Regions from separate parts of the Streptomyces sp. NBC_00503 genome, predicted to be linked through region 1. Evidence: riboswitches for the same ligand, from Rfam matches in the RefSeq annotation. Region 1 holds a riboswitch; the other holds the start of a gene.
The links. Region 1 has a riboswitch for cyclic di-AMP ahead of OG490_RS31140 (LysM peptidoglycan-binding domain-containing M23 family metallopeptidase). Riboswitches for the same ligand answer to the same signal wherever they lie in the genome.
Positions count from the first base shown of each region.

Region 1 (5,184 bases):
GGAGCAAGTACGGCCGCGGAAAGGACCCGCGCTGCGCGAACTGCATGGCGCACTGCGGGTACGAGCCCACGGCGGTCCTCGCCACCATGGGCTCCCTGAAGGAGTCGCTGCGCGCGGCGCGGGAGACGGTGGGCGGCCGGGGCACCTCGGCATGAGCGGGGGCCGGGCGGGGGAGGGAGGCCGGGCGGACCGGGCCGGGGGCTTCGACCTCGGCGCACTGCTGGCCGCGCGCGGTGGGGAAAGGTACGAGCTGCACGCCCGTCACCTCAACCACCAACTGCCCCGGATGCTGCACACCATCGGCTTCGACAAGGTCTACGAGCGGGCCGAGGGAGCCCACTTCTGGGACGCCGAGGGCAACGACTACCTCGACATGCTCGCCGGGTTCGGGGTGATGGGCCTGGGCCGCCACCACCCGGTGGTCAGACAGGCCCTGCACGACGTCCTGGACGCCCAGCTCGCCGACCTCACCCGCTTCGACTGCCAGCCGCTGCCCGGGCTGCTGGCGGAGAAGCTGCTCTCCTACAGCCCGCACCTGGACCGGGTGTTCTTCGGCAACAGCGGCACCGAGGCGGTGGAGACCGCCCTGAAGTTCGCCCGGTACGCCACCGGGCGGCCCAGGATCCTCTACTGCGACCACGCCTTCCACGGGCTCACGGCCGGCTCGCTCTCGGTGAACGGGGAGGGCGGCTTCCGGGAGGGATTCGGCCCGCTGCTGCCCGACACCGGGATCGCGCTGGGCGACCTGGCCGCACTGGAGCGGGAACTGCGCAAGGGGGACGTGGCGGCCCTCGTGGTCGAGCCGATCCAGGGCAAGGGGGTGCTCGCCGCCCCGCCCGGATTCCTGCTCGCCGCGCAGGAGCTGCTGCACCGGCACAAGGCCCTGCTGATCGCGGACGAGGTGCAGACGGGCCTCGGACGCACCGGGGAGTTCTACGCCTACCAGCACGAGGCCGGAGTGGAACCGGACCTGGTGTGCGTGGCCAAGGCCCTCAGCGGAGGCTACGTACCGGTCGGTGCCACCCTGGGCAAGGACTGGATCTTCAAACGCGTCTACTCCTCCATGGACCGGGTGCTCGTGCACTCCGCGAGCTTCGGCTCCAACGCGCAGGCGATGGCGGCCGGGCTCGCGGTGCTCTCGGTCATGGAGGACGAGGGGGTGGTGGCCAACGCCCGCGCCATGGGCGACCTGCTGCGCGGCCGGCTCGCCGCGCTCGTGGACGAGTACGAACTGCTCCACGAGGTACGGGGGCGCGGCCTGATGATCGGCATCGAGTTCGGCCGGCCGTCCTCACTGGGGCTGCGGAGCCGGTGGACCATGCTGCAGGCGGCCCGCAAGGGGCTGTTCGCGCAGATGGTCGTGGTGCCGCTGCTGCAGAAGCACCGGATCCTCACGCAGGTGTCCGGGGACCACCTGGAAGTGATCAAGCTCATTCCGCCGCTGATCGTGGACGAGGCGGACGTGGACCGGTTCGTCGGGGCCTTCCGCGAGGTCATGGACGAGGCGCACGGCGGGGGCGCGCTGATGTGGGACTTCGGCCGGACGCTGGTGAAGCAGGCCGTCGCGAACCGGTGATCCGGTTCAGGTGATCCGGTCGGCGCGACGGCCCGCCTCGCGGGGCGTCAGTCCAGCAGCTGGTCGCGCAGCCTGTCGAGGGTCTCGGGCGTGAGTCCGAGACCCTCGGCGAGGTAGCGCTCCACCCCGCCCCACTCCTCGTCGATGGTCTCGAAGGCCGCGGTCAGGTACTGGGCGCGGGCGTCGAAGAGCGGGGCGAGCAGCTCCATCACCTCGGGGGTGCGGGCCTCGGCCGCGTCACTGCTGCGGCGGACCCGGTAGCGGTTGTGCGGGGCGTTCGACTCCAGGTAGTCGGTGACGATCGCCTCCCGCTCCACGCCCAGCGCGAGCAGGGTGACGGCGATCGACAGGCCGGCCCGGTCCTTGCCGGCCGCGCAGTGCATCAGGGCCGGGACGCTGTCCTCGGCGAGGGCGTGCAGCACCCGACTGTGTTCGGCGGTGCGGGTCCTGATGATCCCGCGGTAGGAGCGGGTCATCCGCTCGGCGGCCTTGCCGTCCCCCAGCACCTCGTGGAGCTGGCCGAGTTCCCCGTCGCGGACCATCTTCCAGAACTCCCGGCCGTCGGCCGGGTCCGACAGCGGGATGTTCACGTTGCGCACGCCGGGCAGCTCGACGTCCGGGCCCTCCAGCGCGTGGTCGGCGCCGTTGCGGAAGTCGAAGACGGTGTGCAGCCCGAGCGAGCCGAGGAACTCCGCCCCGGTTTCGGTGGCATGTGCGAGATGTCCGCTTCGGAACAGTCGTCCCGGCTTGACCTTCCGCCCGTCCGTGGTCGGCAGCCCGCCCACGTCACGGAAGTTGCGCACGCCGGTCAGTTCCGGGTCCGACTGTGAGGTCTGGGGTATCCGCTGGGTCACAGGGGCCTCCTCTGTGTGGTCGTCGAGGGTGTCCGAATTACGCTGGTTGGGAACAACTTGCCATAGCGAGAGGCGAGATCGGACGCCTCCCCGTGAGCCAGATCATACGGTGACCGTGAGTGCCTGATCGTCAATGCCGAATTGCCCTGTCGGGGCGGCTGTTGAAGGCTCGGAATGGACGCAGGGTGACCGGAATTCCTGCGGGCCGCCATTCCTGAGAATCATTCAGGTAATTCGTGACTTGTTCTGTGCGGCCGGACTCGATTACGTTCGCGATCGATCCGGACGGACCGCCTAATCCTGCCGCCGTCCGGCAACCGCACCCGACTATTCACGCGCGAGGCAGGAGCGGGGGAACCAGGTAAGCCGCTGCTCCCGATCCGCATCGGATCTTTCCGTATCGGATCTTTACAACGGGACAGCTCGGGGTGAAGTCATACATGCGCCGTTCACCGGCACTGATATGGCCGGACATCTCCCGTCCGAACCCGACAGCTCACCTCGCAGGCGTCGGAGAGGAATTCGCCATGACCGCAACGGGTAAGCACCGCCGCCCGAAGTCCCGCTCCATATCCCGCGGTTTCGCCGTTGCGGGCACCGGTGGCGCGGCCCTCGCGCTCCCGCTGCTCGGGGCCGCCGGCGCCCACGCGGCCGGCGCCCCGGCCGCGGCGACCGCCGCCGCGCCGGTCCAGGCGGCGCGGGTCGCCCAGGTTCCGGCCACGCTCCAGGCCGCTCCGGCCGCGGCGCAGGCCGCCTCCACCGTCTACACGGTCGTGCCGGGGGACTACCTCTCCAAGATCGCCGAGCGGCAGCACCTCACCGGTGGCTGGGAGCGGCTCTACGCGGACAACCGCGAGGCCGTGGGCTCCAACCCGTCGCTGATCCACCCGGGCCTCAAGCTGACCCTCGGCGCCGCGGGCGCGGCCCGGGCTTCCGAGCCGGCGCCGGCCGAAGGGGCCTCCCAGGCCTCGGCTGACACCTCGTCGGACGACTCCTCGGACGCCGCGCAGGACGACTCCTCCGAGGGCGGGTCCTCCTCGGACGCGGCCGGTTCGGACGAGGGCGCCTCCGAGGGGTCGGCGGTCGAAGCCCCGGCCGCGCCCGCCCCCAAGGCGGCCCCCGCCCAGCAGCAGGCCGCCCCGGCCTCCGCCGGGTTCGTCGCCCCGGTCGGCGGCGGCATCTCCACCCCGTACAAGCTCGCCGGTTCCATGTGGTCCAGCGGCTACCACACGGGTGTGGACTTCATCGCGAGCACCGGCACCACCGTCAAGGCCGTCGGCGCCGGGACGGTCGTCTCGGCCGGCTGGGGCGGCGCGTACGGCAACGAGGTGGTCATCCGCCACGCGGACGGCAAGTACAGCCAGTACGGCCACCTCTCCCAGCTGTCCGTCTCGGTCGGCCAGAGCGTCACCGCCGGGCAGCACATCGGTCTCTCCGGTGCCACCGGCAACGTGACCGGCCCGCACCTCCACTTCGAGATCCGCACGGGCCCCTCGTACGGCTCGGACATCGACCCGCTGGCCTACCTGCGGTCCAAGGGCGTCAGCATCTGACGGCACCTGGCCGCATCCGGTGGGAACACGCGTGGGGCCGGGACCCGAGGGGGGTCCCGGCCCCACGCGCGTTCTTCCGTCCCGTTCTCCGTCCATTTGCCGTTCCACCGGCTATTCCTCGTGCGGCGGGTGGTAAAGATCACGGTCCGTCAAACCTTGGCTACGGTCGCGTAGGTCGGGCGCCGGGGTGAAGGATGTGGTCCCGTGGCAGCGACGACGACGACACTCAAGACCATCGGCTCGTACGCGGCGATCGGGGACAGCTTCACCGAAGGCGTTGGGGACCCGGGACCCGGGGAAACGTTTCTCGGCTGGGCGGACCGGCTGGCCGTACTCCTGGCCGATCAGCGCGAAGAGCACGACTTCCGGTACGCGAACCTGGCCGTCCGGGGCCGGCTCCTGGACCAGATCGTGGACGAGCAGGTCCCCCGGGCCAAGGAGCTCGCCCCCGACCTGGTGACCTTCTGCGCGGGCGGCAACGACATCATCCGGCCCGGCAGCGACCCGGACGACGTGGCGCAGCGGTTCGAGACGGCGGTCGCCGACCTCGCCGGATCGGTCGGCCAGGTCATGATCACCACCGGTTTCGACACGCGGGACGTGCCGGTCCTCAAGCACATGCGGGGCAAGATCGCGACGTACAGCGCGCACGTGCGTTCCATCGCCGACCGGTACGAGTGCCCCGTGCTCGACCTCTGGTCGCTGAAGTCCGTACAGGACCGGCGGGCCTGGGACGAGGACCGGCTGCACCTCTCGCCCGAGGGGCACACGCGGGTCGCCCTGCGCGCCGCCCAGGTCCTCGGCCTGGACACCCCGGCCGACCCGGACCAGCCGTGGCCGCCGATGCGGCCGCGCGGCTCGGTGGACGTGACCCGCGACAACATCCAGTGGGCGCGCGAGTACCTGGTGCCGTGGATCGGGCGGCGGCTGCGCGGGGAGTCCTCCGGGGACCACGTGGAGCCGAAGCGGCCCGACCTGCTGCCGCTGTAGGTACGGGCGCCAGTGCGCGGGCGGGGCGGGGACGGGGGCTGGGGCCGGGGCGCGTTCGGGGGCGCGAAATGGAATCCTTCGGCAGTGCCGTGCGTTGGGATGGTGGTAAGCCATGAGAACGTCTTGTCCCCACCCCTCCCAGGAGGCGCCTTGACCGGCTCCCGTCCCTTGCGTCCACGGCTGCGCGCCCTGCGGCCCGAAGCCTTCGGAG
Region 1 covers NZ_CP107855.1:6,837,773-6,842,956, forward strand. Annotated here, with positions in the region: gene hpnH (adenosyl-hopene transferase HpnH) at 1-155, shown strand, start outside; gene OG490_RS31130 (aspartate aminotransferase family protein) at 152-1,576, shown strand; gene OG490_RS31135 (tyrosine-protein phosphatase) at 1,624-2,430, opposite strand; cyclic di-AMP (ydaO/yuaA leader) riboswitch at 2,745-2,955, shown strand; gene OG490_RS31140 (LysM peptidoglycan-binding domain-containing M23 family metallopeptidase) at 2,958-3,983, shown strand; gene OG490_RS31145 (SGNH/GDSL hydrolase family protein) at 4,188-4,973, shown strand; gene OG490_RS31150 (MBL fold metallo-hydrolase) at 5,124-5,184, shown strand, end outside.

Region 2 (5,184 bases), 830 kb from region 1:
TCCGAGGACCACCTGACCCCGGTCGCCGCGGTCTGCCTCTGGTACGACGTCGGCTCGCGCCACGAAGTCAAGGGGCGTACCGGCCTTGCTCACCTCTTCGAGCACCTGATGTTCCAGGGCTCGCAGAACGTGTCCGGCAACGACCACTTCGAACTGGTCCAGGGAGCCGGCGGCTCCCTCAACGGCACCACCAGCTTCGAGCGCACCAACTACTTCGAGACGATGCCGACCCACCAGCTGGAGCTCGCGCTGTGGCTGGAGGCGGACCGGATGGGCTCGCTGCTGGCCGCCCTGGACGACGAGTCCATGGAGAACCAGCGCGATGTCGTCAAGAACGAGCGCCGCCAGCGCTACGACAACGTCCCGTACGGTACGGCCTTCGAGCGGCTGACCGCTCTGGCCTACCCGGAGGGCCACCCGTACCACCACACGCCGATCGGCTCGATGGCCGACCTGGACGCCGCGTCCCTGGAGGACGCGCGCACCTTCTTCCGTACGTACTACGCGCCCAACAACGCGGTGCTGTCGGTCGTCGGCGACATCGACCCCGAGCAGACGCTCGCCTGGGTCGAGAAGTACTTCGGCACCATCCCCGCCCACGACGGCAAGCAGCCGCCGCGCGACGGCTCGCTCCCCGACATCATGGGCGAGCAGCTGCGCGAGGAGATCGTCGAAGAGGTTCCGGCCCGTGCGCTGATGGCCGCCTACCGCCTCCCGCACGACGGCACCCGCGAGTGCGACGCCGCCGACGTGGCGCTGACCGTCCTCGGCAGCGGGGACTCCTCCCGGCTGCACAACCGTCTGGTCCGCCGCGACCAGACCGCCGTCGCGGCCGGCTTCGGGATGCTGCGCCTGGCCGGCGCGCCCTCCCTCGGCTGGCTGGACGTCAAGACCTCCAGCGGGGTGGAGGTGCCCGCCATCGAGGCGGCCGTGGACGAGGAGCTCGCGCGGTTCGCCGCCGAGGGCCCGACGGCCGAGGAGATGGAGCGCGCTCAGGCCCAGCTGGAGCGCGAATGGCTGGACCGGCTGAGCACGGTGTCCGGCCGCGCGGACGAACTGTGCCGCTTCGCGGTGCTGTTCGGCGACCCGCAGCTGGCGCTGACCGCCGTCCAGCGGGTCCTCGACATCACCGCCGAGGAGGTCCAGGCCGTGGCCGCCGCCCGACTGCGCCCGGACAACCGCGCGGTGCTCGTGTACGAGCCGATCGCGGTGGACGACGCCGAGGACGCCGACGAGAACAGCGACGAGAACGAAGGGGCGGAGCAGTGAGCGACACCGCAGCCGACACCGCAGCCGTCACGATGACCTTCCACCCGCGCCCCCAGGCCGGCGAGCCGCAGCCGTGGGCCTTCCCGGCCCCCGACCGCGGGGTCCTGGCCAACGGCCTGACCCTGCTGCGCTGCCACCGGCCGGGCCAGCAGGTCGTCGCGGTCGAGATCAACCTCGCGGCCCCGCTCGACGCGGAGCCCGAGGGCCTGGACGGCGTGGCCACCATCATGGCCCGCGCCCTGTCCGAGGGCACCGACAAGCATTCGGCCGAGGAGTTCGCGGCCGAGCTGGAGCGCTGCGGAGCCACCCTCGACGCGCACGCCGACCACCCGGGCCTGCGGGTCTCCCTGGAGGTTCCGGCCTCCCGCCTGCACAAGGCGCTGGGGCTGGTCGCCGAGGCGCTGCGCGCGCCGGCCTTCAGCGACGCCGAGGTCGACCGCCTGGTGCGCAACCGGCTCGACGAGATCCCGCACGAGTCGGCCAACCCGCAGCGCCGTGCCGCCAAGCAGCTCTCCAAGGAGCTGTTCCCGCAGTCCCTGCGGATCTCCCGCCCGCGCCAGGGCACCGAGGAGACGGTCGCGCGGATCGACTCCGCGGCCGTACGTGCCTTCTACGAGGCCCACGTACGCCCCGCGACCGCCACCGCGGTGATCGTCGGCGACCTGACCGGCATCGACCTGGACGCCGTCCTGGCCGACACCCTGGGCACGTGGACCGGTGACACCACCGAGCCCCGCCCGGTCGCGCCGATCACCGCCGACGACCGCGGCCGCGTGGTCATCGTGGACCGGCCCGGAGCCGTCCAGACGCAGCTGCTGATCGGCCGTATCGGAGCGGACCGGCACGACCGGGTCTGGGCGCCCCAGGTGCTCGGCACGTACTGCCTGGGCGGCACCCTCACTTCGCGCCTGGACAAGGTGCTGCGCGAGGAGAAGGGGTACACCTACGGCGTGCGCGCCTTCGGCCAGGTGCTGCGTTCCACCGCCGACGGCAAGGGCGCCTCGATGCTCGCCATCAGCGGCTCGGTGGACACCCCGAACACCGGCCCGGCCCTGGACGACCTCTGGAAGGTGCTGCGCACCCTCGCAGAGGGCGGCCTGACCGACGCCGAACGGGACGTGGCGGTGCAGAACTTGGTGGGCGTGGCCCCGCTGAAGTTCGAGACGGCCGCCTCGGTCGCGGGCACCCTCGCCGACCAGGTCGAGCAGGAGCTGCCGGACGACTACCAGGCGCAGTTGTACGCGCGGCTCGCCGAGACGGGGACGGTGGAGGCCACTTCGGCGGTCGTCAACGCCTTCCCGGTGGACCGCCTGGTCACGGTGCTGGTGGGCGACGCCTCGCAGATCGAGGAGCCCGTACGGGCCCTGGGGATCGGCGAAGTGACCGTGGTCACCAACTGACCGGACGAGGTGCGGCCGTTCGTCGGCCATCGGAGGGGCTCAGGCGGTATTTCCGCAGGGGCCCCTTTTGTCCATTTAGTCGTGTGGTTGCTTGTATGCGGTGTGGCGTACGCAACAAAAAGGCGTGTCTGTTTGGCGATTGACTGATGATCCGCCTAGCGTCGGCCGTGCTGTCCGTCAGTTGTAACCGCCGCGCCCGCGGCACCGGACAGCGATCGCCGAGTCCCCGTCAGGCGCGAGCCTGGGGAGCCGGGGACCCACATGTGTCCCTGGGGTGAATCGGACCGCCTCGTGAGAGGTGGCCCGTAGGAGACCTTCCTGCTCCGAACCCGTCAGCTAACCCGGTAGGCGAGAGGGAAGGAAAGGATCAACCCCTTCATGGCCTTTGGCAGTCGTGCCGCCGGCAAGCACCGTGGTTCCAGCCGTCTGAGCCGCAAGACCGCCGGCTACGCCGGTATAGCCGCCGTCGTCACCACCGGTGTCGTCGGCTCCCTGGCCGGCCCGGCGTTCGCCGCGGACAAGGCCCCCTCCGTCGAGGACACCGGCCTCAACACCATCGTGGTGGCCGACGAACTCGCCGGCGAGATCCAGGCCCAGGCCCACTCCCAGCAGCGGGCCGCCGAGGCCGCCGCCGCCAAGGCGCAGGCCGAGGCCGACGCGAAGCAGCGGGCCGCCGAGGCCAAGGCGAAGGCCGAAGCCCGCGCCAAGGCCGAGCGCGAGGCCGCCGAGCGCGCCGCCCGCGACGAGGAGCGCAAGCGCCTCAACACCTTCGTGGCCCCGATCACGGACTCCTACGTCAGCACCCAGTGGCACGCGGGCGGCGGCATGTGGTCCTCCGGCAGCCACACCGGCATCGACTTCCACGCCGCCTCCGGCACCGAGGTGCACGCGGTCGGCCTGGGCACCGTGGTCGAGGCGGGCTGGGGCGGCGCGTACGGCAACAACGTCGTCATCAAGCACGCCGACGGCACCTACACCCAGTACGGCCACATGACCTCGCTGAGCGTCTCCGTCGGCCAGCAGGTGGCCGCGGGCCAGCAGATCGGCCTGTCGGGCTCCACCGGCAACTCCAGCGGCCCGCACCTGCACTTCGAGGCCCGTACCGGCGCCGAGTACGGCACGGACATCGACCCGGTCGCGTACCTGCGCTCCCACGGCGTCAACGTCTGACGCAGACCGCACGACGCCCCGCCGCGTCACGCGTCTTCCCGAAGGCCCCGGCTCTATCCGAGCCGGGGCCTTCGCGTTGTGTGAATGTTTCGTATTTCCGGCCGCTCTCGGAAATTATCGTGTGTTGCAATAGAGTCGCAGGGCGCACAGCCATACGAAAAAGGCGGAGGTCCGGTCTTGCGTATTCCCGCGCACACGGTATGCACAGCAATCCGCGACGACATCGTCTCCGGGGTGTTCGAGCCCGGTGGCCGGCTGACCGAGGAGGTGCTGGCCCGCCGGTACGGAGTCTCGCGCGTCCCGGTGCGCGAGGCACTGCGCACGCTGGAGTCCGAGGGGTTCGTGACCACCCGCCGGCACGCGGGCGCCTGCGTGGCCGAGCCGACCGAGCAGGAGGCGGCCGACCTCCTGGAGCTGCGGCTGCTGCTGGAGCCCCTCGCAGCCGCGCGGGCCGCCCGGCGCCGCGGCGAGGCCCACCTCAAGGTGTTGCGGGGGCTGGTCAGGCTGGGGCAGGAGAGGGCCAGGAGGGGGCAGGGGGAGGATCTGCGCTCCTTGGGCGGCTGGTTCCACGAGACGCTCGCCCAGGCGTCCGGGAGTCCGGGGCTGATCACGCTGCTCACCCAGATGCGCCACAAGCTGGCCTGGATGTACGTGGTGGAGTCCCCGGCGCGGCCCGTGGAGTCCTGGGCGGAGCACGGCGCGATCGTGGACGCGGTGGCCCGGGGCGACGCCGAGCGGGCCCGGATGCTGACCGCGGCGCACGTGGACCGCGCGGCCGGGGCGTACCGGATCAGGGTGAGGACTTTGCAACCTGCCGTAAACATGGCAAGCGGCCGGCATTAACAAACGTCGTATACAAAGGTCTGATATCCGTACGGTGCCGAGGATATCGCGGCCCGCGCAATTCGCGTGAATTCGCGTCCGGGTGTGCCGTGCGCATTTCCGGCCGGCTGAAATGCAGCGAAGCCGTTGCCCCCGACGGTGGTCGGGGGCAACGGCTTCGCCGTGCACGTCTTGCGAGTCGAACCCGAAGGGTCAGACGGTCTCGGGGAGCTCCTCGAGACCCTCGGCGACCAGCTTCGCGAGGCGGTCCAGCGCGACCTCGGCGCCCTCGGCCTCGGACGACAGGACGATCTCCTCGCCGCCCTGGGCGCCCAGGCCCAGGACCGCCAGCATGGAGGCGGCGTTGACGGGGTCGCCGCCGGCCTTCGCGATGGTCACCGGGACGCCGGAAGCGGTCGTCGCACGGACGAAGATCGAGGCGGGACGAGCGTGCAGGCCCTCGGCCCAGCCGACGTTGACGCGGCGCTCTGCCATGGTGATGCCCTTCAGGTTCTTACGGTTG
Region 2 covers NZ_CP107855.1:6,011,598-6,016,781, forward strand. Annotated here, with positions in the region: gene OG490_RS27735 (M16 family metallopeptidase) at 1-1,269, shown strand, start outside; gene OG490_RS27740 (M16 family metallopeptidase) at 1,302-2,669, shown strand; cyclic di-AMP (ydaO/yuaA leader) riboswitch at 2,876-3,035, shown strand; gene OG490_RS27745 (M23 family metallopeptidase) at 3,048-3,839, shown strand; gene OG490_RS27750 (GntR family transcriptional regulator) at 4,017-4,682, shown strand; gene OG490_RS27755 (HPr family phosphocarrier protein) at 4,875-5,156, opposite strand.
Region 2: another riboswitch for cyclic di-AMP. It lies ahead of OG490_RS27745 (M23 family metallopeptidase); the one in region 1 lies ahead of OG490_RS31140 (LysM peptidoglycan-binding domain-containing M23 family metallopeptidase).